DNA from 3 places in the Vibrio sp. Vb0937 genome. Region 2 is predicted to be linked to each of the others. Evidence: predicted binding sites of a transcription regulator. Region 2 holds the regulator's gene; each other region holds the start of a gene.
What was found. The regulator MetJ, encoded in region 2, represses methionine synthesis genes. The targets are predictions, from matches to a motif close to TTAGACNTNTANANGTCTAA.
Positions count from the first base shown of each region.

Region 1 (11,109 bases), on a different contig from region 2:
ACGTCAAAGCATTTTTGTATATCGTCATCGACCACACTTGCCGTTAGAGCAATAATCGGAATTCTGAAAGCGCGTTTTTCTTTTACTTCTATTTGACGAATTATTTGGGTGGCTTCAAATCCATCCATTACGGGCATCATGCAGTCCATTAAAATTAGGCTGTATTGATTCTGTTGAAATTTCTCAACCGCTTCTTGTCCGTTTACAGCGACATCAAAGTCGAAGCCAGCTTTTGTGACGTGTAGCCCCGCGATTTTTTGATTGACCGTATTGTCATCAACGACCAAAATTTTCGGCAGAGATTTAACATGTTGCGCTGAAATGCTCTCTTGTTGTGCGTGCGAGAAATTTGCCGCACAACTTTCAAGTGCTTTAATTAAGCGCTGCCCTAGTAGTGGCTGAGTGACCAAGGCGCTGATACTGTTTCTAAAGTCGAATTGTGGGCTATGAAGGTGCTTGATGAGGCAGACACGAATGTTTCGTTTACAAAGGCTTTCTATCTCATCGATATGCATCGCCGCTGCATTTGGTGATGCTTCTACATGAATAACGATAACGCGCTCGTTATCAATCCACGTTGGCAACGCACTTAAGGTATCTACTGACTGCGTTATATTGATGTTGAAAAAACTTAACTCGTTACGCAGTTTTTGTTCTAGTTGAGTACTGCTGCATACAATCCATATATCGTTGTGATTCAGAGCGTGATAAGCGTTAAACTCTTGCGTCACAACAGGAGCAGTTAGTTCAAAGAAGAAGCGACTGCCTTTACCTTTCTCGGATTCAAGTTGAATTTCTCCACCCATTAGCTCAACTAATTGCGTGCTAATGGCAAGCCCAAGTCCAGTTCCCCCAAATTGTCGGGTAGTAGAGTTATCCTCTTGGGCAAATGGAGCAAATATTTTCTTTTGCTGCTGGGCATCAATACCAATCCCAGAATCTTTAACGGAAAACTCGATGACCGCTTCACCATTTTTAATTTCGCGGGTGATGACCGATAGCTCTACACTGCCTTGTTCGGTAAATTTTACCGCGTTAGACATGAAGTTCATGACAACTTGGCGTATACGATGGTCATCCAACATTACGTGGTAAGGCGTGTTACGGCTAATGTTGACTTGCACATCGATGCCTTTTTCCTTTGCTTTCGGTGAAATGATAGAAGCAATGTCATAGATAGACTCTCGAACACAAGTTGAATGTGGGCTAATGAGCAACATCCCAGATTCAATTTTTGAGAAGTCTAGAACGTCATTAATTAAACTCAAAAGCAGTTGGGAGGAGGTTTCAATCGTGTCGACGTAATCGCGTTGTGTGGCAGTCAGGGAAGTATCGGATAAGACTTCAGAGATACCAATAACGCCATTTAGCGGCGTGCGGATCTCGTGGGACATGTTGGCCAAAAAGCTACTTTTGGCTTTACTCGCCTTAATTGCATCATCTTTTGCTTGTTCTGCATCTTCTTTAGCTTGTGTGAGCTTTAGTCTGGACAACATCCGCTCATCACTAAGCTTTTTTACCTCTCGAGCAAACTTACTCAGCTCGTCTTTACCCTTTATTAGTTGAGCAAGAGGTGAATTTTCAGTGTTACTTTGTTCATTGCTTTCGTTACTGAGAAATTTGAGGACTAGATTCAAGTTTCCAGTAACTTTTCGCACCAATCTTAGCGTTAAACTTACGACCAACAGCGTTAAAAGGCTCATCATTGCGATAAAGGTAAAGCGGTGCTGTGTCGTCGTGTTGATTGTCTTTGATATATCATCACTCAGCTGTTGTTCCATTTTGTCGTCAACACTTTGTAATAACGATAAGCGTTTGTTGAGTGCAGATAACCCCGCATCAATCTCATCCGGGGTTAATGATTTGAGTTGAGCTGGTTGCAATAAATAGGCACGAAACTCTTGGCTTTTGATAAAGACTTCACCCGTAAACGTCTCAATGAGCAGATCTACTTGTTGTTGATTGGCATTTAGCGTCACAAAACGCTCTAGAAATAGTTGTTGGTTCTGGATTAAAGATTGGATAGAAGCCTGTGTTGTGAGGTCATACTCGTTATTTTCCTCTGAAGATCGAATCAAATATTCGCTTAATCTATGCTCTTCAGTGGACCAAAACATCAACCATTCAAGTTGCATCAAAGAAGAAAGGTGAGTGTTTGTTTCATAACTCACATTTCTAAAATAGACTTTGTCTAAGCTCATGAGGATTTCTTTGAACGTATCAGCGCGCCACTCTGCCGCATCTAACCTTTCTTCTTGATTTTGCGAAGAGAGCATCGAGAGGGTTGCTTCCTCAAAGCTTGTCAACTGGTTTAGTATCTCAGCGTTTTCACCGAATACTGGTGCAGCGGTGTCGCGTAACAATTGAGATATCTGCTGAGTTTTTAGTTGCTTATCTATTACATCAGGGTTATTCGGTAGGTGATAAAGCGAAGATACGCGGTCGATGTAGACAGAGAATAACTGTGCTTTTTGTAGTTCCTGAGCCTGGATAGAAAGGCTTTGTACATGTTTACCCGCGAGGACAAGCAACAATAAAATTGGCAGCAAAACCAACCCAAATAGCTTTTGTTTTACCGACAGGTTGTTCCAAGAAAAGATTCCTACCACGCGCATTTCCATATCCAAGAAGTTGATATGAAAAGTGTAGTTTATTTATCTCAGATGTTAGATTTTAAGAGAAAATTCATATTAATGAGGTGGGGGAAGTGTGACCGATATTGCATTACGAGTACTAACGCGCTAAGCGGCAATAGTTAACAAAACGGCGTTCTAAGCAAAGTGATTGACGCTTTGAGCGCCACTCCCTCGTTGGTATTCAAATGCAATCAATTCCTCGGCAGGTACAGGTCTACCTAAGAAAAAACCTTGTACGACGTCACAGTAGAGAGACTCCATTCGTGTGAGTTGAGTTTGAGTTTCTACGCCTTCGGCTACTACTTTCATTCTTAGGTTGTGAGCCATGGATACAATCGCGCGAACTAATGAATCGTCTTGATCGCTTTTTCGGATTTGAGCGATAAATGAACGATCAATCTTGAGCCCGTCAAAAGCCATATGTTGCAGGTAGGCAAGGGCAGAATATCCTGTGCCAAAGTCATCTAGCCAAACTTCCACTCCGATACTTTGTAGTTTTTTAAGCACATATTGAGCTTTCTCTGTATCATCAATAAAAAGTGACTCTGTCACTTCAACATGAATGGTTTGAGGGGCGACATCATGTCGTTGTAAATACTTAGAAAATAATTGACTTAAATCTTGGCGATAGATTTGTCTTGGGGACAAGTTTAATGCAATGTGAAAATCAGTACCGAAATGTTCTGCCCACATTGCCCGCTGAGCAACTGCCGTCTCAATGATATGTTCTCCAAGCTCCAATATTAAATCACTTTGTTCTGCGATCGGGATAAACGATTCTGGACTGATATAACCTTTCTCGGGATGATTCCACCTAACCAATGCTTCGACCCCAATTAGGCGATAAGTTTTTAGATCAAATTGTGGTTGATACCACAGCTCGAATTGAGACAAATCACGTACTGAACGACGCAGTTCTCGTTCTATGTATAAACGTTGTTTAATCGTTTCATCAAACGTGGAATCGTATATCGTCATAATGTCTTTACCGCGTCTTTTAGATTCCTGCGCCGCAAGAGAGGAAAGCTGTAAAAGAGACTCAGCGTTTGAACCAAATTCTGGATACACAGCAATTCCGAGGCTTGCCGTAATTTGAATATCGTTCTCTTCCAAACTAAAGGGAGAGAGTAGTTGGCGATGAATAGCGTGCGCTTTTTCTCTAGCTTCATGACTGCCCGAGCACGGAAAGGCCAGTACAAATTCATCCGCACCTACTCGACTTACGATGGTCGAAAGGCGGTAAAGCGGCTTAAAATAACTCGGCAAACGGCCTTGAAGCTCTGAGGCAAGATGGCCTAGCAATTTATCCCCAATGTTATGTCCGTAGTTATCGTTAATGTGCTTAAAGTCATCCAAGTCAATAAACACAACCGCGAGTGAGGGGGATTTGTGGTCAGTTATTTGCGTTTGAATATCAATGAGTAACTTTTCTCGGTTTGGCAGGGAAGTCAGAATATCGTGGTACGCCATGAACTCAACTCGGCTGGTGTATCGGTTCACTTTGTTTGACATTTTGTTGTACGCCGAAATAAGTTCTCCCACTTCATCTTTGCTTTGTATGTCGGTGACTGGCAGCGCTTGGGTATTTGACTCTGAAAATTGATCTTTTAGTTGCTTGAGTGGCTTAGTTAACGACCGCCCCAAAGCATAAGCGATGATACTACCGAATAGAACGGATATCCCACTGATCGTTAGCAGCAAGTTAAACATCTTCTGTTTATCGTTTGAGGTAATCGCTTGGACTTGTTCAATGTTCTGTTCTTTCTCTTCCAGTAGATGTATCAAGTTAAGCTCAAGATACACCGCCCCAAGAGTAATGTTTGATTGCTGAATCGGCGCTGCGATCTCCAACTGATGCTTGGAAAAGGAAACGAGAGTTCTAGATTCTTCTATTGCTTTCAAAATAAAAGGAGAGCGGTAATGAGGTTGGGCAAACATCCTTAGCTGAGTAGTGCCGTCGTGAAAGATTAGCCCTTCATTGTCAACAACATGTATTTTCGAGACATCTGGCTGGCTCAATGTTGCCTTAATTTGCTCATACGCTTGACTGATATTGTCTGTATAGAGTGGATCAAAAAGCTGTTTTGATAATAGCTCTGCATAAACCAACCCTTTTTGCTTAACGTAAGATTCTGTTTTTTCTTGAGAGTTGTTCGTGATTTGTTGAGTTAAGCTATTTGAATACGCATCGTAACCGTGCATGTATAACGCAAGATTTATCACCACAACAAACAAGACAACGAACATTGTCGAGCAAATGTATTTGGTTTCGAGTGAGAGCTTTTGAAACATCAATCCACCTTCGGTAACAAGTGAACTGACTTGCGCACTGTACTTAAGGAGGCTCGCATTTCTGGAGTAAGCGCGCTAAATTTTTTGGTGTTCTGAAACTTTTTAAGTGCGAGAGAGCCTTCGTGAGTTGTATCCATATCAAGCAGTATGGACGTGATTTTACGCTGTTGCTCTAGGCTCATGCTTGGAGAAGCGAGAATCAAATCCCTGGGTATTTCAACAGAACGAGAAAAAATCGCTAGTTTGTCTTTCATGTTCTCTGGCAAATCTTTGGGATTGTTCCAGTTGAAGTTACTGAATGCTCCTGCTGCAACTCTCTGTTTATATACCCATACAGATAGGTTGATTTCATTTGACTGAGCGAGTTGCTCATCAAGGAATAAATAACCAATACTGTCTTTGGCCGGTTTGTCATCAGGAGAGGGAAGGTATTGCAGTTTTTCTCCGTGGTTCAGCAATGTAATCGCAGGTAGGTAATAGCTGCTGGTAGACGTGCGCTTTTCGAAAACAAGCGTTTTTCCTCGCAGGTCAGAAAATGACTCAATGCCACTCTCTTTATTAGTAAAGAACACCGTATGATATTTTTGCAGGCCTTTTTTCCATCGTATAGCAAGGACTTGGCTATTAGACTGCTTTTCTAAGGTCATCGCATTAAAGGGGGTCGCCGTTGCAATTTGAACGGTGCCATTTTCAAGCGCAACCGCGAGCTGACGATAATTTTTAAATACCTTTACCGCCCCTTTTGCGTAACCATATTCAGCCATACTTTCAGTTACATACTGAGTAAGGGGCGTCGCTTTTTTGATTTTGCTTTGGGCTTTATTGGACACAATGCCAAATGTGAATGTTTTCTCAATATTTTCTTGTGCACTGACAACAAAAGGTGAACTCAGCAAAGTGAGTAATAACAGAGTGCAGGCAGGTTTCATCCGGCTTCAACTTCCTTCTGGTGCATGTCAGTAATATTTAGTATTTATCAATGTGCCGAAATCAATCTTAAAAACAGTATGATGTACAAATTTCGTTGTGTGCGCACTTTTTATAATGTGACTTGGTCACTTATTCCGTTCAAATAGTACCGAATTTGACGTTTATGTACAGGATGAATGTATCACCGTGAGTCTGAATTCACTGGATTCTTGGTCAAGCGCTGTATTGGCTGTGAGCTAATGCGCCTTATGTATCGCTATTTTGTACTAAGAAAATTTTTCCAATTGTTTTTGATACTTTTTCTCGAGAGCTTCATTGCCTGCTGCACGTTCAAGTTGAATCATGAGTTGCAAAGAGGGCTTCTTCACGCCATACATTTGATTGAATCTCATTAATCGAATTCTAGCTTCAGTATAATCACCGCTATCAATTTCTATTTTAGCGAGTTGCAAAATCGATTTTGGTCTATGGGGATCATGATCGATAGCTCTAGTAAAGTAGTATCTCGCTTTGTCTTTATCTTGTGATTTTAGCGCACAAAAAGCTGCATTCTCATAGCTTGCTGGAATAAGGTAGTAATAAGGCTGCTCAATGGCTCGATTAAACATCTGATCGGCTTTTTCGAAGTCACCTCGCTTGCAAAGAAAAGTACCGTAGTTATTGAGCACATTTCCGTTTTTAGTGTGTTGGCGTAGAGAGCGTTTATACATCTGTTCGGCTTTAATATCTTCACCAACCGTTTCGTAGTAGTGAGCCATAGATAATTGCGCGCGATAGTATTGAGGTGCGTGGTTTAAGGCTTGTTGTAAGTTATCATGCGCGCGAATCATGTTACCGCCGTCTAAATAACCTAAGCCAAGTGCGATACGTGATTCTGCCATTGCCACAGGATCGGCTTTAACGACAGGGCTTCCATCTTCTTTCACCGTCACGCAACCCACGAGTGCAAACTGAGACAATAATATTAGTGCACCGAGCTTTGCTGTTTTCATTCTTTATCCCTACATCCTTGAATCTTTCTGCATGATATGAATTACTTAGCAAAAACCTATTGAGGAAAAAACACTATGCGATCAGGTTTGCAAACTGTTATGAAAAAGCCGCCATATGGCGGCTTGGTTCACATATTACATTTCGGTAATGATGAGTGCTTTGTTTGCTTATTTTGAAGCTAATCGTCTTTAGTGAAAGCATCTTCACTGAAGTGATCGAGATCGTACGGTGTTTGCTGATAAACACAGTAGTTCAGCCAGTTTAAAAAGAGGAGGTGTCCATGGCTTCTCCAGCTTGCAATTGGTGGGTTATCTGGGTTGTTGTTTGGGTAATAGTTGACAGGAATAGCGGGCTCCATACCTTCGCTTAAATCTCGGATATATTCATTATGTAAAGTGTGAGAATCATACTCAGGGTGTCCTGTGACAAAGACATTTCGTTTGTCTTTTGTGGTGGCCAAGTACACACCTGCGACATCCGATGTCGCTAAAATGTCTAAGTCAGTATGCTCTTCTAGAAAGTGAGGCGAAAAATCTGCGTAACGCGAGTGAGGAGCCAAAAACGTGTCATCAAATCCGCGTAAGATAGGGTGAAACTGATGATGGATTTGATGATGATACACGCCTGAAAGTTTTTCTTTACGCGTTTTTTTAGGTAGATCGTAGAGTAGCTTTAACCCTGCTTGCGCAGCCCAGCAAACATAAAGAGTGGATGTCACATGATCTTTTGCCCACTCCATGATAGTTTTGAGATGATCCCAATAAATGACATCTTCAAATTGCACCAAACCTAATGGAGCCCCAGTAATGATCATGCCATCGAAGTTTTTATCTCGCACCATTTCAAATTGGCGATAAAACGTGTCTAAATGTTCAGTTGGCGTATTTTTACTCGGGCGGTTATCAATGCGCAGTAATTCGACGTTAACCTGAAGTGGGCTGTTTGAGAGTAGACGCAGAAACTGAGTTTCAGTCTCTATTTTTTTTGGCATCAGATTAAGGATCAGCACTCTTAAAGGACGTATTTCCTGACTCGCTGCACGCGTTTCACTCATCACGAAGATGTTTTCTGTCCTTAATACATCGGTAGCTGGTAATTGATCTGGAATTCTAATTGGCACGACTTTCTCTCCCTAAGTATAGTCAATCTAGACGTCTATACTTCTAAAGCTAACTTAATTAAGTTTAGATGTCGATACGAAATCCGACTTTTCAATCTACTCTTTACATTATGGTAAACCGTACTCGGGGTTGTCACACAATTGTGACTAAAGCAGAGTTTCTGATGAGATAGGTTTGAAACGCAGTGTGTACTATTTGCTGGTAATTATGCGATCACGTTAATATGTGAAGGTGACTTCGTAGTAAGGAAGTCTCAAATTAATGAGCCATACTAAAAACAATCAGCTCACCATTTTGCATTAATGTGCATATTTGGAAACATCGTCAGTGGAGGACATTATGTTCGGTATTTTCAAGAGAAAGACAAAGATTCAGGGCATCGCTCAAGAAGTTCCTTGCGTGCTACTGCATTCGTTTGGTGATAAAGACATTTATACGCCGGAAGAGATTGATCAAGCTCTTCAAAAGCTGGGTTATGATAAGAGCAAGGATATCAGTCATTATCAGTATGCGTATGGAATGTTTGCCGATGAAGCCTCTTACGAGCTCCTAGAACTAACGGATGAGCTAGGTAATTATGGTCATTTCCAACGTGAAGTAGGTAAGATGCTACTCAATACACCTGAGCCGATTGATATGCATATCTACTTTGAAATTTCTCGTCAGCACCAAAACGTCAGCCTTTCACCTGGTCATCAAAAAGTAAGCGAAAGTGATGGTGTGTAAACATCGTTAGTGGTATTCCATCGTGAGATGAGTTGGGTATAATGCGCGGCCTAATTATCCGGACATGTTGTCGGTTACATTTCTGTTGAGCGTTAATGCCTTATGTTCAAAATGCTTGTCTCTATGCCACCAATGTTGGCGCTGTCGATCGCGATTGTATGTGAAGTGATTGCCACTTCTTATATTCCTAAAACAGAGCAATTTACGAAAGTAATGCCGAGCACAGTCGTTTTGATTGGTTACGGCATCGCTTTCTTCTTGCTTTCCGTCACAGTGCAAACAATGCCTGTCGGGGTTGTTTATGCCATATGGAGTGGTGCTGGGATCGTTTTGGTTGCGACGGTTGGTTACTTTGTTTACGGACAGCGTCTAGACTTACCAGCCTTAGTTGGTATTGGGTTTATCATCGCTGGTGTGTTGATCGTAAATTTATTATCCAAAACAGTAGGGCACGAATAACGCCACTCTACTTGTTAAGTGAATAAGAAGCCGCAGCGAGAAATTGCTGCGGCTTTTTAGTGCAAATTCAATCGCTAATGGCGAGTATTGATATGACGTCTTATTGTTGTATTCATAACGGTCGCATTATGTGATTGAACAATAGGCATTATTTAGCGAATTGAAAATACAAAGTTATGTTTCTTCAAACTTTAGGAAAGGGCAGTAGATAAATCACTCCGATAGATGTTAACGTGGCGACTCATCTTTACTGCTTTTTCATTCCCTACATATTTCTGCAAAGTTCTTATTGTGTAGTGTGTCGAAGAACCATAGAATCCGCGCGCTTTAATTTATGTTATTAGCGTTATCAATGATAAAAGTGCAGTCCATTATCATTGTTTTTATCACTTATAGATGGGCACATCTGACAATACTTACATGAACAAATACAAAAAGCCTGCATTCAAGGCCGAATTTCTTTTGCCTCGTTACTGGGGAACGTTAATTATCATTAGCGTGATGTACTTACTTAGCCTCCTTCCTTTTAAAGTTCAACTAGCTTTGGGACGCAACATTGGTCGTTTAGCTATGCGACTCATGAGAAAACGTCAAGTTACGATCAGACGCAATCTTGAGCTTTGCTTCCCTCATATGGAAGAATGCCAACGCGAAGCAATTCTAAAAGACAACATCGACAATACTGGCATCGCACTTTTTGAGACCGCAATGGCATGGTTTTGGTCAGATAAACGGGTAAACAAACACGTTACGATAAAAGGCATGGAGCATCTAGAGGCTTTAGAGAAGTCAGGCAAAGGTGCATTAATGTTGGCCGTACACTCAATGAATCTAGAGTTAGGTGCTCGAGCTTTTGGCATTAAAAAGTCTGGAACCGGTGTTTATCGCCCAAACAATAATCCGTGCTTTGATTATTTTCAGTATAAGGGACGCTCTCGCTCTAATCGTACACTGATTGATCGTAAAAACGTCAAAGCCATGCTTGAAGCACTTAAAACGGGTGAGCGGGTTTGGTATGCACCGGACCACGATTATGGTAACCGACGCTCGACATTTGCACCGTTATTTGCCGTTAAAAATGCTTGTACTACGACAGGTACAAGTTTGTTGGTTGATTCTACAGATTGCGCCATTGTGCCTTTTACGATGGTAAGAGGAAAAGACGGACACTATACCCTAACCATTAGTGCGCCCGTCGAAGGTTTCCCGAAAGAGGATCATCAACGTGCCGCCGCATTCGTGAATCAAATAGTTGAAACATCAATCATGGCAAGTCCGAGCCAGTATATGTGGCTTCATCGTCGGTTTAAAACTAGACCAGAGGGTGAGGACTGTTTGTACAAGCCTAGGCTCATCCCTAGCTTGGCATAACACATAGAGAGCCTACAAAAAGCCCAAGGAACATACGAACCTTGGGCTTTTACTTTCTATTCTTTTCGCTTTATAAGTAGCGATCTTTTAGGTGAGCTTGAAAGTGTTTAGCATTCAGTGTTTCACCCGTGGCTTGTTTTACCAACTCATCAGTGGTGAATAAGCTACCTTTACTCCAGATGTTTTCCGAGAGCCAATTGAATATCGGAGCTAAGTCGCCAGAACGAATAACCGCATCTACATCGACGGTTTGTTTCATTGCTGCCATAAATTGTGCAGCGTACATCGCACCGAGCGTGTAGGACGGGAAATAGCCAAAACTTCCGTCTGTCCAATGGATATCTTGCATACAGCCATTTTTGAAGTTTCCTTCGGTTGATAGCCCCAAGTACGCTTTCATCTTTTCGTTCCAGAGTTCTGGTACATCTGTATGTTTGATGACGCCATTCATGAGATCTCGCTCAATTTCATATCGAAGAATAACGTGAGCAGGATATGTTAGTTCGTCAGCATCTACGCGAATAAAGCCTTTTTCTACGCGAGTGTAAATTTTGGCTAAATTGTCTTTTTCGAATTCACTA
Region 1 covers NZ_JAWOTK010000006.1:33,997-45,105, reverse strand. Annotated here, with positions in the region: gene R7P67_RS10955 (response regulator) at 1-2,615, opposite strand, end outside; gene R7P67_RS10950 (EAL domain-containing protein) at 2,772-4,928, opposite strand; gene R7P67_RS10945 (phosphate/phosphite/phosphonate ABC transporter substrate-binding protein) at 4,928-5,857, opposite strand; gene pilW (type IV pilus biogenesis/stability protein PilW) at 6,125-6,850, opposite strand; gene metA (homoserine O-acetyltransferase MetA) at 7,030-7,971, opposite strand; gene R7P67_RS10930 (hypothetical protein) at 8,312-8,698, shown strand; gene R7P67_RS10925 (DMT family transporter) at 8,822-9,157, shown strand; gene R7P67_RS10920 (LpxL/LpxP family Kdo(2)-lipid IV(A) lauroyl/palmitoleoyl acyltransferase) at 9,578-10,528, shown strand; gene R7P67_RS10915 (carboxypeptidase M32) at 10,599-11,109, opposite strand, start outside.
Region 1: metA (homoserine O-acetyltransferase MetA) is a predicted target of MetJ. The motif match lies at 7,999-8,018, and genes of this name have one in related genera.

Region 2 (11,109 bases):
TGTGGTTGCTGTGAGCTGCATTACGACGTGCGTCCTCTTCCTGGCATTAGCCTTGATGGTTTAGAGAACATGTTGCGCGGAGCATTAAAAGAAGTCGAAGCGAAATGGCCTGGGAGACTGGAGATTATTCCATTGCATGAGCCTATTCCGGGTTACGAATGCCAACATGACCACCCATTTATCGGTGGTGTTGAAGAGATCTGCCAAACCAGTTCAGAAACCGTGAACTACTGTACTGAAGCACCATTTCTACAACAGTTGTGTCCAACCTTGGTGCTCGGCCCTGGGTCAATCGACCAAGCCCATCAACCGGATGAGTTTCTATCCTTCGACTTTATCGACCCCACAATTGATGTGCTTTCAAAGGCAATGGTCAAGTACTGCTGTTAATACGCGTTTAAGCTCAAAAGTCTGTGCAGCTCGATTGAGCTGCATCTTTTTATCTTCACAATTTAGCGCTAGTCTTAACACTTATTTAACTTGTTATTTTGTAATTAATTTTCACTTCTTACTCTATGGCTGCCGTAAATTTGCTCTAAATCAGGAGACAGCGGAATAATTGCAAACTTAGTCTGCTTTATTTGACTATAACTGGTGCTTTTCGCTAGATTGGAGTCTTAACAAGGACAATGGATGTAGTTTTTTTACGAGGCAGGACGACAATGAACGAGAAATACGCCGCACTCAAAAGTAATGTGCGCATGTTAGGCCACTTATTGGGTAACACCATTCGCGATGCCCATGGCGAAGAAATCTTCGAGAAAGTGGAAACCATTCGTAAATTATCCAAATCAGCTCAAGCAGGGAATCAAGCAGACAGGGACAGCTTGATCGAAGAAATCAAACATCTACCTGATGAGCAGCTAACGCCCGTTACTCGCGCGTTTAACCAATTTCTAAACCTCACCAATATCGCTGAGCAATACCACACGATTTCACGCCATTGTGAAGAGCACATTTGCGAACCAGACGCGATTAACTCGCTGTTTTCTAAACTGGTACAAAACGATGTGAGCAAACTGGACACTGCCCAAGCGGTTCGTGATCTAAATATTGAATTGGTATTGACGGCTCACCCAACAGAAATTACGCGCCGCACGATGATCAACAAACTGGTCAAGATAAACGAGTGCTTATCAAAGTTGGAGCTAAGCGATCTTTCTTCTAAAGAGCGCAGAAAAACCGAACGCCGCCTAGAGCAACTGATTGCCCAAGGCTGGCATTCAGACGTGATTCGACAACAACGCCCAACTCCGTTGGATGAAGCAAAGTGGGGCTTTGCGGTCGTTGAAAACTCGCTATGGGAAGCCGTACCGGACTTCCTACGTGAGATGAATGACCGTCTAAAATCTTACCTTGGAGAAGGTTTACCCATTGATGCTCGCCCAGTGCACTTCTCCTCTTGGATGGGCGGTGACCGTGACGGTAACCCGTTTGTTACTCACAACGTTACGCGTGAAGTCTTACTTTTGTCTCGTTGGAAAGCCGCCGATCTTTATCTCAATGACATCAACGAGTTGATCAGCGAGCTGTCTATGACAGTTTCAAACGATCAAGTCCGTGAGCTTGCTGGCGAAGATCAGCACGAACCATACCGTGCGATCCTGAAGCAATTACGCACTCTGCTCAATGAAACCAAAGATACTCTCGATGCTAAGATCCACGGTCAAAAACTGGCCGTTAAAGCACCACTGCAAAAAGTCGAGCAACTTTGGGAACCGTTGTATGCCTGCTACCAGTCACTAAACGAATGTGGCATGGGTGTAATAGCCAACGGCTCACTACTGGATACACTACGCCGCGTAAAAGCATTTGGTATCCATCTTGTACGTCTTGATATCCGCCAAGAGAGCACGCGTCACTCAGATGTCTTGTCTGAACTAACTCGCTACTTAGGTATTGGTGATTACGAACAATGGAGTGAGCAAGATAAGATTGCTTTTCTAACTAACGAGCTGGCATCTAAACGTCCGCTTCTCCCTCGTGATTGGGAACCGTCTGAACCCGTCAAAGAGGTTTTGGATACCTGTAAGATTGTTGCAGCACAACCGCGTGAAGCGTTTGGCGCTTACGTTATTTCAATGGCACGTACCGCCTCTGACGTACTCGCCGTTCATCTACTGCTAAAAGAAGCAGGTTGCCCTTACCGCATGGATGTGTGTCCTCTGTTCGAAACGCTAGACGATTTGAACAACGCAGAATCGGTCATCAAGCAGCTTATGGGGATTGACCTTTACCGTGGTTTTATCCAAAACCACCAGATGGTCATGATTGGTTACTCTGACTCAGCGAAAGATGCAGGTGTTATGTCTGCAGGTTGGGCTCAGTATCATGCAATGGAATCGTTAGTTAAAGTGGCTGAAGAAGAAGGCGTTGAGCTAACTCTATTCCATGGTCGTGGGGGCACAGTCGGTCGCGGTGGCGCACCTGCGCATGCTGCGCTTTTGTCGCAACCACCAAAAAGCTTGAAAGGCGGTTTACGTGTAACAGAGCAAGGCGAGATGATCCGCTTTAAACTGGGACTCCCAGATGTCGCAGTAAACAGCTTTAACCTATATGCAAGTGCGATTCTGGAAGCCAACTTGTTACCGCCACCAGAGCCAAAACAAGAATGGCGCGACTTGATGGAAGTGCTATCAGAAGTAAGCTGTGAGTCTTACCGAAATGTGGTTCGTGGCGAGCCAGATTTCGTGCCTTACTTCCGCCAAGCAACACCAGAACTCGAACTCGGCAAGTTGCCACTTGGTTCTCGTCCTGCAAAACGCAACCCTAAGGGCGGAGTAGAAAGCTTACGTGCAATCCCGTGGATCTTCTCATGGAGTCAAAACCGTTTGGTACTTCCTGCATGGCTAGGCGCAGGTGAAGCGATTCAATACTCGATCGATAAAGGCCACCAAGCATTGCTCGAAGAGATGTGCCGCGAATGGCCATTTTTCTCAACTCGTCTCGGCATGCTGGAAATGGTGTACTCGAAGTGTAATATTGATATCTCTCGCTACTACGATGAGCGATTGGTGGATGAGTCGCTCCGTCCACTCGGTGAAAAGCTTCGTGCTCAGCTTCAAGAAGACATCAAAGCGGTACTGAATGTAGAGAACAATGAAAACTTGATGCAGCATGACCCTTGGGGACTCGAGTCTATTCGCTTACGCAATATCTACGTTGAGCCATTGAATATGCTACAAGCAGAGCTGCTATACCGCACGCGTCAAACCGAAGAAGCTTCTGCAAACTTGGAAGAAGCGTTGATGGTGACGATTGCTGGTATTGCTGCAGGTATGCGTAACACAGGCTAATCGTTTCATTTTTAATAAAAAGCTGGGCAAATGCTCAGCTTTTTTTTATCACAGGATAATCGCACCAAAACAAAAGTAGTCAAATAAACCACTAAAGACCCAAAAAATACCAAAACAAAAGAATAAAAAACCACAAGTTAACACTATTGATTATTATGTTAGTTTTTTAGGGTAATTTTGTCCTACTATTCCACTTCATGCTTATTATTTATATACTACTTGCCTGCTGAGAGCTCATAAATCCAATCATACCTGCTCCAGCCTTGATGGGACTCCCCATCTCTCTAGGTGATAAACGGCTTTAAGGTGACAGGACCAACATTGTTGGTGCTACTTATACATTAAAAAACTCAAGTGCCAGTAAGAGCGCAGCTGAAAGTATAAGTAGCTTGTTTACAAGTTTATTGACCATTTGGATTGAAGACATGTCATTACCACACGTAATCTTAACTGTTCTTAGCACTCGCGACGCAACCGGTTACGATATCACTAAAGAATTCTCTGCTAGCATCGGTTACTTCTGGAAAGCAAGCCACCAACAGGTGTACCGTGAACTCAACAAAATGGCTGAGAAAGAACTGGTTACTTGCGTATTAGAACCCCAAGAAGGCAAACCAGACCGCAAGGTTTACTCCATTACAGACGCTGGTCGCAGCGCTTTAGGAGAGTGGTTTGATCAACCAACTGCACACCCAACAGTTCGTGATGAGTTTTCAGCGAAATTGATGGCATGTGCCGTTCAACCTGCAGCTCCATTCCGTGACCAACTCGCCGAGCTAGTTGAAGAGTCTCGCAAACTGGTTTCTCACTACAAAGAAATTGAAGCGGCTTACTACGCAACGCCGTCAACTTTAGATAAACAAGCTCGCCTAGAACGTCTAACGCTTCGCCGTAACCTTCTGTTACGTGAAACTTGGATCACTTGGGCAGAAGAAGTTCTAACTGAACTTGAAGTGATTGGTTAAACTCCTTTTGCTTTGATAAAACGAAAAAGGCTTGCCACTTGGCAAGCCTTTTATCCTTTTGAAACCAGATTTACGCACCGACTACTGCGCGAGGACGAACACCCAACGTATGGCATAACGCGTAAGTCATCTCTGCACGGTTTAGTGTGTAGAAGTGAAAGTCCTTAACCCCTTCACGACTCAGTACACGCACCATATCAATAGCTTGGCTAGCTCCTACAAGCTGGCGAGTCACCGGATCATCATCCAAACCATCGAATTGTTTGCTCATCCATCCTGGTACTTTCACGTTGTTCTGTGCCGCAAAGCGAGAAGCTTGCTTAAAGTTCGATACAGGCAAAATTCCTGGCACAATTTCTACGTCAATTCCTGCTGCGACACAACGGTCACGGAATCGCAGGTAAGACTCAACGTCAAAAAAGAACTGAGTAATAGCACGGTTTGCACCTGCATCTACCTTACGTTTTAGGTTCAATAAGTCAGACTGAGCGCTTTTAGCTTCAGGGTGAACCTCAGGGAATGCAGCAACGGAGATATCGAAATCGTGGCGTGATTTCAGCAGCTCAACCAAATCCGAGGCATACATATCAGGCGCACCGCCACCTGGAGGAATATCACCACGCAGAGCGACGATATTTTCAATACCATTGTTCCAATAATCATCGGCAATATTAATCAACTCTTCACGAGTCGCATCAATACAAGTGAGATGGGGAGCGGCAACCAATCCGGTTGTGGCTTTAATTTCTTTAATGATGGAGTGTGTTCTGTCACGCTCGCCGGAGTTCGCACCGTAAGTCACAGAAACAAATTTAGGTTGAAGCGTTTTAAGACGGTGCACTGAATTCCAAAGTGTTTCTTCCATCTTAGCGCTGCTTGGCGGAAAAAACTCAAACGATACATTGATGTTATCTGATAACTCAGCAATATTCTGGTTCAAGGCGTCGATATGGCCTGCGTGCGTATATCCCATCTTACTCTCCCTGCGGCACTCCGCCACGAAAACAAATCCTTAAAATCGACGTTTAGACGTCTATATGTCTACAGAATGTATTGAATACGATTTAATGTCAACCTTGTAATTATGAATTTTTCTCACGTTAATAATGAAGATAGTTCAAGTTTCTACTTGAGCATCATCTCACCATTTTGCACGGGTTATGACTTCAGTATGGCACTGATAGGGGAATAAAAAACCCTGGATTAATTCCAGGGTTTTAGGTCAATCGCAACTTTAAAATAAACCAGCCAATCGGTTGAGGTCGGATTGAATAGCGCCGGCTGTCACTTCTCTGCCTGCGCCTGGTCCTCGAATGACCAGAGGGTTATCTTTGTACCACTTGCTCTCTATGGCAAAAATGTTATCGCATGGCAATAAGTTGGCGAGCGCGTGCTCACGAGATAACGCTTCGACTCCCACCGTTGCTTTACCATTTTTTTCTAAACGCGCCACATAGCGAAGCACTTGATCGTTTCTCTGTGCTTTTGTCAGACGCTCTTGAAGTATTTCACTCAACAACGCTCCATTATCGAAGAAATCATCTAAGCTCAGTTCTCTTAATTCTTCTGGAACCAAAGACTCAACTTTAACGCTGTCTGGTTCTATATCTAGGCCCGACTCTCGAGCCAAGATGACTAACTTACGCATTACATCGGAGCCATCTAAATCAGAACGAGGGTCAGGTTCGGTTAACCCTTGCTGCCAAGCAAGATCGACTAAATCATTAAATGGCACAGAACCATCAAACTGTTGGAACAGCCATGATAACGTCCCCGAGAAAATCCCCGATAGAGCGACGATTTCATCCCCACTTTCACGAAGATCTCGCACGGTATGGTTTATCGGTAACCCAGCACCAACCGTTGCGTTGTATAGCCAATGACGACCAATTTTAGCGAATGCATCTTGAACCTGATGGTAGTACTGACTATCTGCGGAACCGGCCACTTTGTTAGCGGAAATCAAATGAATGCCTTGCTGTGCGATTTCTACGTAGCGCTGAGCTAACTCTTTACTCGCGGTAACATCAAGCACGACGGCTTCATCATAGCTTTTAAGCGCTCCCAAACGTGCCAGCCAATCCCCATTGTTTGCTATGCTTTCATCATCAAATCGTTCAGCAACACTCGCCGCCTCAATACCTTGCTCATCGAACCAATAGGTTTGGCTATCCACAACCGCGACAAGATCAAAGCTCATACCATGACGTTTTTCGAGCTCACTTTTTTGCGTAGCAAATAAATTTAGCCAACTAGAACCAATATTACCCTTGCCACATAAAGCCACTGCCACGCGTTTTTGCGCTTGGAACAACTGGCTATGAATCGTTTGAACCAACGCCTCGGTATCAGTACGGCGCAAAACAGCGACTAGGCTCAGCCCTGAGTCTGTTTCAGAGATAAATTCTACCGGAGAGTGCTTTAGCTTCTGATAAAAGCCAAAGCAATGATTGGCGTTTTTCGTAACGCCTGCACCTACCGCAGCTAAGAGCGAGTAACCTTCTTTTAGCTTAATTTCTGCCTCTACCGCAAGCTCTTGCAAGTGTTTCAATGCACCACCGGCGATTTCTGCGGTGTAAGCCAAGCGTAGCGTATGCTGATCGGATTGAGCTTCAAATGCCAATGGCTCTAATTGCGCGCGCTGCAACGCTTGTAATACATCACTCTGTGTTTTTTCGAAGTCGTGCCCATGCATGAAAGACAACTGCACCAATAAAACATCATCCAGTGAAGTAATAATTTTAGCGCCACGACCAGATGCCAATACACGCTCAATACGAGTAGAACCCGACTCTGGCAGATAGCTACACTTGAGATTAAGGTCCATGGTACTTTGCGCCACAGGCTGAAGCGTACGACTGTGTAGCACTGGGGCAGCTAAGCGAGCAAGTTCACTGGCTTCATCCAATCGAAGTAACGGTAATAAACAAGCGTCAGACACCAAACGTGGATCGGCACTATAGACACCAGCAACATCACTCCAAATCGTGACAGTACTGACTTCAGCAAGCGCGCCTATGACCGTTGCAGAATAGTCAGAGCCGTTACGACCAAGTAGGATGGTTTCTCCTGCCTCGTTCTGAGCCATAAAGCCAGTAATTACCACAAGTTTATGGTTATGCTGCGCGAGGTTCTCTTTAATTAAAGGGTATGAACGAGCGCGATCAACCTCTGGTTGAGTTCCCGCTTCTGCACGTAAAAACGCTCGTGCATCTTGTGCAACCGCAGGGATAGAACGTTGAGATAATAACGCGGCCAATAGGCGAGCAGACCATACTTCTCCGTGTCCCAGTACCGCAGCTTTTTGCGCATTAGTGAGTGGTGCAGTTAGCTCCGAGAGAGTACTGAACTCATCATGTAATAAAGCTAACAGCTCTTCTTTTGCTTCACTCTCCAACAAGCTTTCTATTAGCTCAGTTTGGAACTGTCTCAAGCTTTGAAGCGCTTCATGCGCAATTCGGCCATCTTTACTTAACCCTTCCAAAAACTCAATCAAGCGGTTAGTGGTTTTTCCTGCAGCAGATACGACCACAAGATCATTTTCTGTCGAATACTCCTTGAGAATACCCACAACGCGTAAGTAGCATTCTGGGTTTGCTAAGCTACTGCCACCAAACTTATGCAGCTGACGTTGTACAGTCATTGTTATCGTCTCCTATTACTGGGTAGCTTTAGCGAACGCTTGTTCTAAATCTGTGATGAGGTCTTGTGCATCTTCCAAACCGACAGACAAACGCAATAGTTGATGAGAGACCCCAGCCTCCGCCAGAGCCTCCTCACCCATTGCACGGTGCGTCATGGATGCCGGGTGGCAAATCAAACTTTCTACACCACCTAATGATTCAGCTAATGAAAACAGTTGGAGCTCTTTCACAAACACCTTTAACTGCTCAAACGAACCAGCAAACTCAAAACTCAACATAGAGCCAAAGCCCGTTTGCTGCTTTTTAGCGATGTCATGACCTGGATGTTCCGGCAGGCTTGGATGATAGATAGTTTTAACTAACGCTTGTTTCTGTAGGTAAGCCAGTACCTGCTGTGAGCTCTCTTCATGAACTTTCATACGAGCACCAAGCGTACGAATACCTCGCAGTGTCATGTAACTATCGAAAGGTGTGCCCGTTGCACCAATACAATTGCCCCACCATGCAAGCTCTTCTGCATGCGCTTCTGTGTTGGTGATGATTACCCCACCAATTACGTCCGAATGACCGTTGATGTACTTTGTTGTGGAGTGGATAACAAAATCCGCACCTAGCTCTAAAGGTTTTTGGTACACGGGTGTCAAAAAGGTATTGTCCACCGCAACTAACGCGCCGACTTGTTTCGCTTTTTCACAGGTAGCTGCAATATCCACTACGCGAACCAGAGGGTTTGACGGAGTTTCTAGCAAAATGAGTTTTGGTTTTTGTGCCAATGCAGCATCTAAAGCCTGTTCGTCTGATTGATCGACAAACTGAACCTTAAAATCGCCTTTGCTAGCTCGGGTATTAAAAAGACGATAGGTGCCGCCATAACAATCGTGAGGAGCAATAATGAGATCATCTGGGCCGAGAAAAGCGGAAACCCATAAATTTAATGCCGACGTACCGCAGTTAGTAACAACCGCTCCTTTTCCAGACTCAAGTTCAGATAGCGCACTTTCCAACAGTCCGCGGTTTGGATTACCAGATCGTGTGTAATCATACTTGGGCACTTCACCAAAAGCAGGAAAACCATAGTTAGTGGAAAGATAAATAGGTGGAACGACAGCATGATATTGGCTGTCTGATTCAATACCAGTGCGTACTGCAATGGTCGCAGGTTTGCGAGTGCTCATGGGTGTATCCTTTCACGGGTAATGACTTCTAAATAGGAATGCGCTATATCTAATGAGTAACATAAAGTGATCAACACGCTTCCTTTGCTGTTATGTTCACTTTACTCGTCAAAAAATGAGACGTCAACACTTCTAGACGTCTATATGTCTTTGCTTATGGCGGTAAATGCAGCTAAAATCAGCACCTAAATTATTTTTAACCGATTACATAAATGAAGGTGTGCAATGGCTGACTGGAATGGCGAATACATTAGCCCATATGCAGAGCACGGCAAAAAAAGCGAACAAGTAAAAAAAATTACCGTCTCTATCCCGCTAAAAGTTTTAAAGGTGCTAACTGATGAGCGTACTCGCCGTCAGATCAATAACTTACGCCATGCAACCAATAGCGAATTGCTATGCGAGGCATTTTTGCACGCGTACACAGGTCAGCCACTTCCGACAGATGAAGACCTTCGTAAAGACCGTCCTGATGATATTCCAACAGAAGTAAAAGCGCTGATGACGGAAATGGGCATCGAATTTGAGTCATTCGACGAAGAATAAAAAAGCCTGATAAGAGGTTTCAGGTAATAACTCTTGCCTCGAGCCAAATGAATGACATAAAAAATGGGACGCAATAGCGTCCCATTTTTTATGTATCACATCTGAAAGATATATTACTCTGCCATGTAGTTTTCAGGCATCTCGATACGAGCTACACCTGAATTAACCGCCGCCTGAGCAACCGCTTTTGCAACACGTGGTAGCAAACGTGAATCCATTGGTTTTGGAATAATATAGTCCGCACCAAACTCTAGCTTATCAACACCTGCAGCCTTCAATACGGCTTCAGGTACAGGCTCTTTTGCTAGCTCACGAATCGCCTCAACGGCTGCAAGTTTCATTTCATCATTGATTTCACTTGCACGCACATCAAGAGCACCGCGGAAAATGAATGGGAAACACAATACGTTGTTAACTTGGTTAGGATAATCACTACGGCCAGTACCCATGATCAAGTCATCACGAACTGCGTGAGCAAGTTCCGGCTTGATTTCAGGATCCGGGTTAGAACATGCGAATACGATTGGCTTATCTGCCATCAACTTCAACGCTTCCGCTGGCAATAGGTTTGGACCAGATACACCTAGGAACAGATCTGCACCTTCAATCACGTCTTCTAGTGTGCGCTTATCTGTATTGTTCGCAAATAGCTGCTTATATTCATTAAGATCATCACGACGAGTGTGAATCACACCTTTGCGATCTAGCATGTAGATTTTTTCGCGCATTGCGCCGCATTTGATCAGAAGCTCCATACACGCTACAGCGGCAGCGCCAGCGCCAAGACAAACAATTGTTGAATCTTCAAGTTTCTTACCTTGAAGTTCGATTGCATTCAGCATACCCGCTGCCGTTACAATAGCAGTACCATGTTGATCATCGTGGAATACTGGTACATCACAACGTTCAATCAGACGCTTTTCAATCTCAAAACAGTCTGGTGCTTTAATATCTTCAAGGTTGATACCGCCAAAAGTGTCTGCAATGCTCGCAACAGTATCAACAAATTCATCGATCGTGCGGTGCTTAACTTCAATATCAATAGAATCAAGACCTGCAAAACGCTTAAACAGTAACGCTTTACCTTCCATCACTGGCTTAGATGCAAGTGGACCTAGGTTACCTAGACCTAGAATAGCGGTACCGTTAGAAATAACAGCAACCATGTTCCCTTTTGCAGTGTACTTGTACACGTTATCCGGGTTTTGTGCGATTTCACGCACTGGCTCTGCAACACCAGGGCTGTAAGCAAGGGCAAGATCACCCGCCGTTTCCGCAGGCTTTGTCAGTTCGACAGCAATCTTTCCTGGAGTTGGATAAGCATGGTAATCCAATGCTTTTTGGCGATGTTCTTCTTCTGGAGTGGCTGCTTGGTGGTTGTCTTCAGACATGGACGTTTCTCTTTTTTATTTTTAGGTAAGGGGGCATAAATTCTATCGGATAGAAATCAAACTTCATAGGCAAGATTGCGAGCAATATCCTT
Region 2 covers NZ_JAWOTK010000035.1:1,276-12,384, reverse strand. Annotated here, with positions in the region: gene argE (acetylornithine deacetylase) at 1-390, shown strand, start outside; gene ppc (phosphoenolpyruvate carboxylase) at 663-3,296, shown strand; gene R7P67_RS21350 (PadR family transcriptional regulator) at 3,722-4,261, shown strand; gene metF (methylenetetrahydrofolate reductase) at 4,332-5,234, opposite strand; gene R7P67_RS21340 (bifunctional aspartate kinase/homoserine dehydrogenase II) at 5,496-7,904, opposite strand; gene R7P67_RS21335 (O-succinylhomoserine (thiol)-lyase) at 7,920-9,080, opposite strand; gene metJ (met regulon transcriptional regulator MetJ) at 9,306-9,626, shown strand; gene R7P67_RS21325 (malic enzyme-like NAD(P)-binding protein) at 9,740-11,017, opposite strand.

Region 3 (11,109 bases), on a different contig from region 2:
TAGCGTAGCGATTCTTAGTATATTTGAAGGTATATCAAAGAATAAGGAGCATTCGTCCTTGAAGGGGAGTCTGAAAATTAGTTATGAAAAAAGCAGCTAGGTAGCTGCTTTTTATTTATTAAGTTACGTGTCTTTAAGAGTCCACTGGCTCCGTATGTTCCGGAGTGGTTATTGCTTGGTTGTTCTCTTCCATCTTCTTCTCTTCTGCTTTTGCTTTTTCAATCATTGGAGTGATTGTTGAGCCTTGAATGAGGATAGAGAAAACAACGACGGAGTAGGTCATTACAAGAATAATCTCTTTTACATCGATTAACTTATCTTGAATCACCCAAATACCAGATGGAATAGAAAGTGCCATCGCTAGTGCTAGGCCTCCGCGTAAACCGCCCCACGTCAAAATACGCACTGACCATGGATTATATTTTCTGTAACGTTTAAAGCCTATGTAAGAAAGAAATACACTTAGATAGCGAGCTGCTAGTACAAGAGGGACTGAAATAGCCATCATGATCCAGTCTTCTTTGTGGAATTCAAATAGCAGCATCGACATGCCGATCAGTAGGAATAACACGCCATTCAAGAACTCATCAACAAGCTCCCAAAAATGGTCAAGGTGATCTTCACTCTCTTTTGAAAAGCCAATAAAGCGTGTCCAGTTGCCAATCATAATACCGGATACAACCATCGCGAGTGGGCCTGATACATGGATGTATTCAGCAAATGCGTAACCTGCTGTTGGGACACCAATGGTAAGTAACAATTCCATTGAGTGATCATCGGTGGCACTGATCAAGTAGTGAAATAGCAAACCGAGGACGAAACCATATGTGATACCACCGATAGCTTCTTGGATGAAGAGTAAGGTGACACTACCTACAGTTGGTGCCTCAGTGCCAAATGCAATCGTAAATAGAGTGACGAAGATAACCAAACCGAAGCCATCATTGAAGAGCGATTCTCCTTCAATCTGAGTGGAGATACGTTTAGGTGCATCTAGTTTTTTCACAATAGCCAATACAGCGATTGGGTCAGTTGGCGATATTAGAGCACCAAATAGTAAGCAGTAGACCAAATCAAATTGGATGCCAATTAACTGACAAAACCCATACAGCGCAAATCCAATAAAGAACGTAGAAAACAGTGTAGCTCCAAGGGCTAAAACAGTGATCTCCCACTTTTGATCTTTAAGGTTCGGGAGTTTGATGCCTAGTCCACCAGCAAATAGTAAGAAGCCAAGAATGCCTTTGAGCAAGAAATCTTCGAAGTTAATCCTTGTGACCGTCTCCGTCGCAATTTCGGTGAGATGGAACCAGTTGTTTTGACCCGCAATTAAGATTAGAAGTGAAAGCACCATTGAACCTGCGGTAATCGCAATGGTGGTTTGCATCTTTCCTATCTTGCTGTTTACAAAAGCAATTAGCATCGCAGCTGCGGATAGAAAACATAAAGTATGATAGACCGACATAGAGCTCTCTATTTGTAACATTTTATGAATGGAATTCTCGGCTGATGCTGCTTAAATAGCAAACATTTTTTCGTGATTATTTTGTAAGTTAAGAAGGAGATAAAATAATCATTAATTCCACGTTTAGACGTCTAGACTCCTGAAGTTTGTGTGATAGGATGGAAAGATAACTAAAGGAATGAGGCTGTACTGTGGGAAGTAACGTAAGACAACAGATTGAAGCTCAATTGAAGCAACGTATTCTTTTGATTGATGGTGGTATGGGAACCATGATTCAAGGGTACAAACTTGAAGAGCAAGACTATCGAGGAACGCGCTTTGCGGATTGGCATTGTGATCTAAAAGGTAACAACGACCTGTTGGTTCTAAGTCAGCCTCAACTTATCAAGGAAATTCACGCTGCATATTTAGAAGCGGGTGCAGATATTCTTGAGACCAACACTTTTAACGCAACAACCATTGCGATGGCTGACTACGAGATGGAAAGCCTAAGTGAAGAAATTAACTTTGCAGCTGCCAAGCTTGCACGTGAAGTTGCAGACGAATGGACCGCAAAAACACCCGATAAACCACGTTATGTCGCAGGGGTTTTAGGGCCGACAAACCGAACTTGTTCTATTTCTCCTGATGTAAATGATCCCGGATATCGAAATGTTTCTTTCGACGAGTTAGTTGAGGCTTACTCTGAATCGACTCGAGCGCTTATTAAAGGTGGTTCAGACCTTATTCTTATCGAGACCATCTTCGATACGCTTAACGCTAAGGCTTGTTCATTTGCTGTTGAAAGTGTGTTTGAAGAGATGGGTATTGAGTTACCTGTGATGATCTCGGGGACTATTACTGATGCTTCCGGTCGGACATTATCCGGTCAAACCACAGAAGCGTTTTACAACTCATTACGTCATGTTAAACCGATTTCGTTTGGTTTGAACTGTGCACTTGGTCCAGATGAGCTGCGTCCTTATGTTGAAGAGCTCTCTCGTATATCAGAATCTTTTGTTTCCGCTCACCCAAATGCTGGGCTTCCGAATGCATTCGGCGAATACGATTTGTCGCCAGAAGATATGGCTAAGCATGTTAAAGAGTGGGCTCAAAGTGGCTTTTTAAACTTGATTGGTGGGTGTTGTGGTACAACTCCTGAGCACATTCGCCAAATGGCACTCGCGGTTGAAAATATCGCCCCTCGTCAATTACCTGAACTTCCCGTTGCTTGTCGCTTGTCTGGCTTAGAGCCACTCGCGATTGATAAAGACTCTTTATTTATCAATGTCGGTGAGCGTACGAATGTAACCGGTTCTGCGCGTTTTAAGCGCTTGATTAAAGAAGAGCTGTACGATGAAGCGCTCGATGTGGCTCGTCAACAAGTTGAAAATGGCGCTCAAATTATCGATATCAACATGGATGAAGGCATGTTGGATGCACAAGCTTGTATGGTTCGCTTTTTAAACCTTTGTGCGTCAGAACCTGAAATCTCAAAAGTACCAATCATGGTTGACTCTTCCAAGTGGGAGGTTATTGAAGCCGGTCTTAAGTGCATCCAAGGCAAAGGCATTGTTAACTCGATCTCTCTCAAAGAAGGCAAAGAGAAATTTGTTGAACAAGCTAAGTTGATCCGCCGTTACGGTGCGGCTGTGATTGTGATGGCGTTTGATGAGATTGGGCAAGCAGATACACGTGAGCGCAAAGTAGAAATTTGTACCAACGCTTACCGAATTCTTGTTGATGAAGTGGGCTTTCCACCAGAAGACATCATTTTTGACCCAAACATTTTTGCCATTGCTACGGGGATCGAGGAGCATAATAACTACGCGGTGGATTTCATTGAAGCCGTTGGCGATATCAAACGTGATTTACCACATGCGATGATATCTGGTGGTGTTTCTAACGTCTCATTCTCTTTCCGTGGCAATAACTATGTACGTGAAGCGATTCACGCGGTGTTCCTCTACCACTGTTTTAAAAATGGTATGGATATGGGGATTGTGAATGCGGGTCAGTTAGAAATCTACGATAACGTGCCTGAAAAATTGCGTGAGGCTGTGGAAGATGTCGTTCTTAACCGTCGTGATGACGCCACTGAGAGATTGTTAGATATCGCGGCGGAATACGCAGGCAAAGGGGTAGGTAAAGAGGAGGATGCCTCTGCACTTGAGTGGAGAACCTGGCCTGTTGAAAAGCGTTTAGAACACGCGTTAGTGAAAGGAATAACCGAGTTTATCGTTGATGATACCGAAGAAGCTCGTGTCAATGCTTCAAAGCCATTAGAGGTGATAGAAGGCCCACTAATGGATGGGATGAACGTCGTCGGAGACTTGTTTGGTGAAGGTAAAATGTTCCTTCCTCAGGTCGTAAAATCTGCCCGAGTGATGAAGCAAGCAGTCGCGCATCTCGAGCCCTACATCAATGCAGAAAAGCAGGTGGGACAAACAAACGGTAAGATTTTGCTAGCGACGGTCAAAGGTGATGTACATGATATCGGGAAAAATATCGTTGGCGTTGTATTGCAGTGCAATAACTACGAAATTATCGATCTTGGTGTCATGGTTCCTTGCGAAAAGATCTTAAAAGTAGCGCAAGAAGAAAACGTCGATATTATTGGTTTATCAGGGTTGATCACGCCTTCATTAGACGAAATGGTGCATGTTGCAAAAGAGATGGAGCGTCTCGACTTTAACTTACCTCTTCTCATCGGTGGCGCAACAACGTCAAAAGCCCATACAGCAGTTAAGATTGAGCAAAATTACAAGCATCCAGTGGTTTACGTGAACAACGCCTCACGTGCAGTGGGCGTATGTACTTCTCTTTTGTCAGATGAACGTCGCCCTGAATTTGTTGAAAAACTTGAAGCTGATTACGAACGAGTACGTGATCAACATAATCGAAAGAAACCGAGAACCAAACCAGTGACATTAGAAGCTGCTCGAGCGAATAAAGTTGCTATCGATTGGGAAGCTTACACCCCTCCAGTGCCTGTTAAGCCTGGCATTCATATCTTCGATGATTTTGATGTGGCTATATTACGTCAATACATCGATTGGACACCATTCTTTATGACTTGGTCACTTGTGGGTAAGTATCCAACAATTTTCCAACATGAAGAAGTTGGTGAAGAAGCAAAACGTTTATTCGAAGATGCCAACGAGTTACTTGATCGAGTTGAGCGAGAAGGCCTGTTAAAAGCGCGTGGAATGTGTGGCTTATTCCCTGCTGCGAGCGTGGGGGACGACATTGAAGTTTATGCTGATGAAACTCGTACCGACGTTGTGAAAGTATTACGTAACTTGCGACAACAGACCGAGAAACCAAAAGGATTCAACTATTGTTTATCCGACTACATCGCATCTAAAGAGTCGGGTAAACATGATTGGATAGGGGCATTTGCTGTCACTGGTGGTATTGGTGAACGAGAGCTTGCTGATGAATACAAAGCACAGGGAGATGATTACAACGCAATTATGATTCAAGCGGTGGCGGATCGCCTAGCCGAAGCGTTTGCTGAGTATTTGCATGAGCGTGTCCGTAAAGAAATTTGGGGTTATGCTGCGGATGAAGATTTATCTAACGATGATCTCATTCGTGAAAAATACCAAGGTATTCGCCCTGCACCAGGTTATCCAGCGTGCCCTGAGCATACTGAAAAAGGACCGCTTTGGGAGCTACTTAATGTGGAAGAGAATATTGGCATGACTCTAACCTCCAGCTATGCAATGTATCCGGGCGCGTCAGTCTCTGGTTGGTATTTCTCTCATCCTGACTCACGTTACTTTGCGATCGCACAGATCCAAGAAGATCAGCTAGAGAGTTACGCCGATCGTAAGGGGTGGGATAGGATCGAGGCTGAAAAATGGTTAGGGCCAAACATTAACGGTTAAATTGATGTTTACCTCGTCCAAATGTAACAACTAATGAAACGACAAAGGGCTGCAGATACGCAGCCCTTTGTTTTATTGAGTTGAACTTACTTCTCAAACAACTCAGTGTGGAGTTTTTGTATGGCTTGTTTCGATACTGATTCATGGAGCAAGAAGCATAAGTTGTGAGGGCTAGCGCCATAACAAATCATGCGTAGGTTAAAATCTTCTAGCGTGCCAAAAACCTGTTTCGCGTAGCCTTTACTCTCACTCATGTTGTTACCAATTAGGGCAACGAGGCATAGGTCACGTTCAACTTCTACCTTACATAACTCTTCTAACTCTTCTCGTACAGCTTGCGGCAGCTGCGGCGCGCCGCCGGATGTATCGGTTTGATCAAGTGTTAACGATACACTGATTTCAGATGTTGTGATCAAATCGACAGATATCTTATGCTTTGCAAGGATCTCAAAGACCTTTGCTAAGAAGCCGTATGCGTGGAACATATTGGCGCTGCGTAGCGTTACCATGGTTTGGTTACAACGCAAAGCTAGCGCACGGAATAACGGTGAGCTTTCGACTTGGTGGCGAATCCAAGTTCCCCCTTTTTCAGGCTCTTTCGATGACCCCACAAATACCGGAATGTCGTGACGCAATGCAGGTACTAGCGTAGAAGGGTGAAGGATTTTAGCGCCAAAGTTAGCCATTTCTGAAGCTTCACTAAAGCTGATCTCAGGAATTGGTGAGGCTTTTGGCGCAATTCGCGGGTCTGTTGTGTAGATGCCCGGAACATCAGTCCAGATTTCTAACCCTGCCGCTTTGACGCTCTCAGCAATTAAGGCGGCGCTGTAATCGCTGCCTCCTCGACCTAGTGTTGTTGTATTACCTGCTTCGTCAGATCCTATGAAGCCTTGAGTAACAACAACGGATTGTTGGCAAAGTGGTACGAGTTTATCTTGCGCAAGCGTCGAAATTGCTTCAATGTTTGGCTCCGCGCGACCAAAGTTGTCATCAGTACGCAGCACATCGCGGATATCAAAGCGCACAGCCTGAATGCCTCGCTCACACATTAACTGAGTTAGAATATGCGTCGACATGAGTTCGCCACATGCGACTAAATGATCGGTTAACTTCGCACTAGCTTGGATAGATGCAGCCTCGGCCAGGCTGGTTACGGTATCTAATATGCCATACACCTCGGCAGCAGTTTTCGTGCTGTCTTCGAGATGAGTTAAAATGGCGTCATGAATGTTGGCCAGATTTTGCAGCAGCTCAGTACGGTGCGTTTGATCCTGAACACCGTTGGCGAGTTCTACCAATAGGTTGGTGACGCCAGAGCAAGCGCTGCTCACGACCAGGCGAGTATTTGGATTGTTTTCGATAATGGTGGCGCAACGACTCATTGCCTCAAAGTTGGCAACACTGGTTCCACCGAATTTAGCTACGTTAAATGCGCTCACTGCGTTCTCCCACGACTTCCTAAAAAATTGTACATCCAATGTTTAGTGAGAAAAGGAACAGAGCAAAAAGAGAGGTATTTAGAATGCTATTTGAAAAATTTACCCTCAGAAGCCCTTCATCAGACTGCGCTGATGACAGTTGATGGGATTCAGCCCAATTCAACCGACAAGTCAAATCCTGCAACTTTGACTTACCTCGGCACTACTCCCCCTCAATGATTGGTGTTGGAATTGCGGTTCCACAAATCATCTACCTGGGTAGCGCTCCTCTTCTACATAAAGCTCAAACATTGAACGGTTTTGAGGCCTTAATGTCAATCAATATTTCAACCTTTATGGTGTTTTTTATTAACGATTTTGTGACACTGGTTTGACCTCCATACTTACGGCTAATTGCTGATAGAGGAAAAATCTATTAGGGTGAAGAACCCTGCACCTGAGCCATCTTATTGAATAGAACTTTTAGAATGCTCAGGATAAAAGATAATCAAGGAGCTGACATGTCGATCCAAAGCTTTATTCCACCTCACCGTATTTTAATGGGACCTGGTCCTTCTGATATTTATCCTCAAGTGTTACAAGCACTAAGCCGTCCTACTGTAGGTCACCTTGATCCTCTGTTTATCGGTATGATGGATGAGCTCAAGCAGCTATTGAAGTATGCCTTTCAAACTGACAATGAGTTCACTATTGCGGTTTCAGCGCCTGGTAGTGCAGGAATGGAAACCTGCTTTGTAAACTTGATCGAGAAAGGCGATAAAGTGATCGTCTGCCGTAATGGTGTATTTGGTGAACGCATGCGCGAAAATGTCGTCCGTGCTGGTGGTGAAGTTGTTATCGTCGATGATGAATGGGGGACGCCTGTTTCCATTGATAAAGTCGAGCAAGCATTCGAACAGCACCCAGATACAAAAGTTCTTGCTTTTGTGCATGCGGAAACCTCAACTGGTGCAGTCAGTGATGCTCAAGCATTGGGTAAGCTGGCGAAACAGCATAATGCATTATCTATTGTTGATGCGGTGACATCGCTTGGTGGTGTGCCGTTAAAAGTGGATGAATGGCAACTGGATGCGGTTTACTCTGGTAGTCAAAAATGTTTGTCATGTGTACCTGGGCTCTCACCAGTGACGTTTTCTCCTGCCGCGATTGAAAAGATTCAAGCAAGAACAACACCAGTACAGAGTTGGTTCCTCGATCAGAGTTTAGTTTTGGGGTATTGGAGTGGAGAAGGTAAGCGTAGTTACCATCATACGGCGCCAGTTAATAGCTTGTATGCGCTTCATGAAGCTTTATTGATACTGAAAAATGAAGGATTAGAAAACGCTTGGGCTCGTCACCAACTGATGCATGAAAAACTCAAAAATGGCTTACAAAAGTTAGGCTTTGAATTTGTTGTGGACGAAGCCCATCGGTTGCCACAATTAAATGCGATTTACGTGCCTGAAGGAATTGATGAAGCAAAAGTTCGTGCTCACTTGCTAGAAACCTATAACCTAGAAATTGGTGCAGGCCTTGGGGCATTAGCTGGTAAAGCGTGGCGTATTGGCTTAATGGGTTACGGCGCTCGATCTGAAAACGTTGCGCTGTGCTTAAAAGCGTTAGAAGAGTCACTCACTGAGTAAAATCATACAGCAATGAGATAAAGAAAAGCGAAGGTCATCTCTTCGCTTTTTTTGTATTTATTACTCAGCTCCTGAAGTGGGGGTTGGTGAGGCAGAGATAGCTTGAGAAGGTGGTTGGTAATTGACGTCACTGAAATCAATCTTCGGGAACAAAAACTGCGCTTCAGCTCTAATTTGCTCCGCTTTACTTGAGTCATCTAAGCCTTGGTAGGCCAAAATCAAATTATTATAAAATGCAGGGCGAGGCTTATCTTTGATGATTTTTAGCGACCAATCGATATAAGGCTGAATCAAGGTTGCGTCTTGTTGGTACAGCCCAAGGTTTAAAAACGTGCTGTAGACATCCCAATCAAACCTGTCTTTCCAAACTACAGGGTTACTGACTTGATTCAGAATATCAGGGTTAGTTGGCCTAGTGGTCTCAAACTTCGTCAATACATAGTTCGTATGCAATGCGCTTACCATGTAAAACGTAAACGCAACGGGAAGTACCAAACTAAAAACACGCAGCAAGCTTTTGGTCACATTACTAAAGCCGATTTGTCGATAACGAGAGACGCGCTGATCGACCCAGTACAGCAGGATAACGAAGATCAACCAATGCACGAGAGAGTGATAGAAAGGGTATTCCAGTTGCGAGTGCAATACGATAGGTATAAACAAGGCCAGCAACGCAAGACGAGTTCCGCGTTTGGCTTGATAGATTCGATACAGTACCAGTGCCATCGCTAAGAAGATGCCGATTATTGGCAGCAAGCCACCTTCTACTCCCCAGTATAGTAGCTCATTATGCGGATGATCCATGGCTGGCAAACCAGCTGGGTAATTCTCATTTAGGGCATGTTGACGAGCCGTATACAGCATGTACTCAGATTCAAACTTGCCATATCCATAACCAGTAAAAGGCTTTTCAATCACCATGTCTAATGTTTGCGGAAAAGTATACGCTCGAGGAGACTCCATATTTACTTTTTCTGCGGCTAACCCACCTCCATCAGGAAAGGCAAGATGCATGACAACGACTGAGAGTAAGAGCCCACTTACAAGTGACACAACCCAGCGGATAAAGCGCCCTTTGGTTGCAAAGCGGTACATGTATGGAATGACCAACAACACGGCGATGACCGAGGCTAACCAACCAGTGCGTGAAGCCAACGCCACAATTAGTGGTAAAGTTAAAACTGGCACGGCATAGAGAAGGTAAACATCACTTAACTTACGGTCGTATTTGTAGGGCTGACGTGCAAGTAAATAGCTGGCAATCACCAACCCTGTCGCAAGAAAGCTGGCCATTACATTGGGCTGTTGGAAAATACCATAAGGACGATTGGCCACCGTGTCGTAACCAAACGGATTGCCTGGTTTGAGATACAGATATTGTGCCAGACCAAAAATGGCTTCGATAACAACCGCAAGGACAATGAACCATAATAGGCGTTGGCGATGTTTATTACTGAAATGAAATTGTTGTAAAACAATAAAGAACAGGACACCACACCACAGGCCTATGAGCTTATTGGCTGCCAAGCTGCTATTCGCATTTGGGTACAGAATGGGCACTGTCATGATAAGAGCACTAATGAACAAGCCGATGGTTAGTTTTGAGTAACGTAGCACTCGATTATTCGCGAGTTGGTAACACCCAATGCCTAATGCAAAGCTAAAAGCAATCCAAGTTGTCGCATTGAACGAAAGCGAAAGCCCCGAACCGCCGGGGTTGGGCATGAAAAAGTGCATTGCCAACACAAATAGTGTTGCCAAGGCAATGAGAAACTTGCGATTGAGGGGAACCTGTACTTTTTCGGGAGAAAGCTTTGTTCCACTTACATGTATAGTAGCCATAGTTATTGCGTTGTTTTGAATGAAAAAAGACCAGCACTTGCTGGTCTCGATACTTTACCTGTTTTTTCTACTTCAACATAGGCTTGAGGAAGTGAGCTGTGTGCGAACCCTCGATTTGCGACACATCTTCCGGAGTGCCTTGAGCGATTATCTCGCCGCCACCCTGACCCCCTTCAGGACCAAGATCGATAATCCAGTCCGCAGTCTTAATGACGTCCAGGTTATGCTCGATCACCACGACAGTATTTCCGTGGTCGCGAAGTCTGTGCAGTACAGTGAGCAACTGCTGGATATCATGGAAGTGCAAGCCGGTTGTTGGTTCATCCAAAATGTACAAGGTTTTTCCTGTATCACGTTTGGATAGCTCTCGCGCCAATTTAACACGCTGTGCTTCACCACCGGAGAGTGTTGTTGCCGCTTGACCCAATCGTATGTACGACAAACCCACATCCATCAGTGTTTGTAGTTTGCGAGCGATGGCAGGAACTGGATCGAAGAAGGTGCGTGCATCTTCGACCGTCATTTCTAGCACTTCATCAATAGTTTTACCTTTGTAACGTACTTCGAGAGTTTCACGGTTGTAGCGTTTACCTTTACACACATCACATGGCACATAAACATCTGGTAGGAAATGCATTTCTACTTTGATAACACCGTCACCCTGACAGGCCTCACAACGACCACCGCGTACGTTAAAACTAAAACGGCCCGGCTTGTAACCGCGAGAACGCGACTCCTGTGTGCCTGCAAACAGTTCACGGATTGGTGTAAAGATCCCCGTATAGGTTGCAGGGTTAGAGCGAGGTGTACGGCCAATTGGGCTTTGATCGATATCGATGACTTTATCGAAGTGCTCTAGACCTTTAATC
Region 3 covers NZ_JAWOTK010000020.1:50,512-61,620, reverse strand. Annotated here, with positions in the region: gene R7P67_RS18495 (cation:proton antiporter) at 134-1,465, opposite strand; gene metH (methionine synthase) at 1,657-5,337, shown strand; gene lysC (lysine-sensitive aspartokinase 3) at 5,424-6,776, opposite strand; lysine riboswitch at 6,878-7,056, opposite strand; gene R7P67_RS18480 (pyridoxal-phosphate-dependent aminotransferase family protein) at 7,277-8,398, shown strand; gene R7P67_RS18475 (PglL family O-oligosaccharyltransferase) at 8,459-10,240, opposite strand; gene uvrA (excinuclease ABC subunit UvrA) at 10,308-11,109, opposite strand, start outside.
Region 3: metH (methionine synthase) is a predicted target of MetJ. The motif match lies at 1,589-1,608, and genes of this name have one in related genera.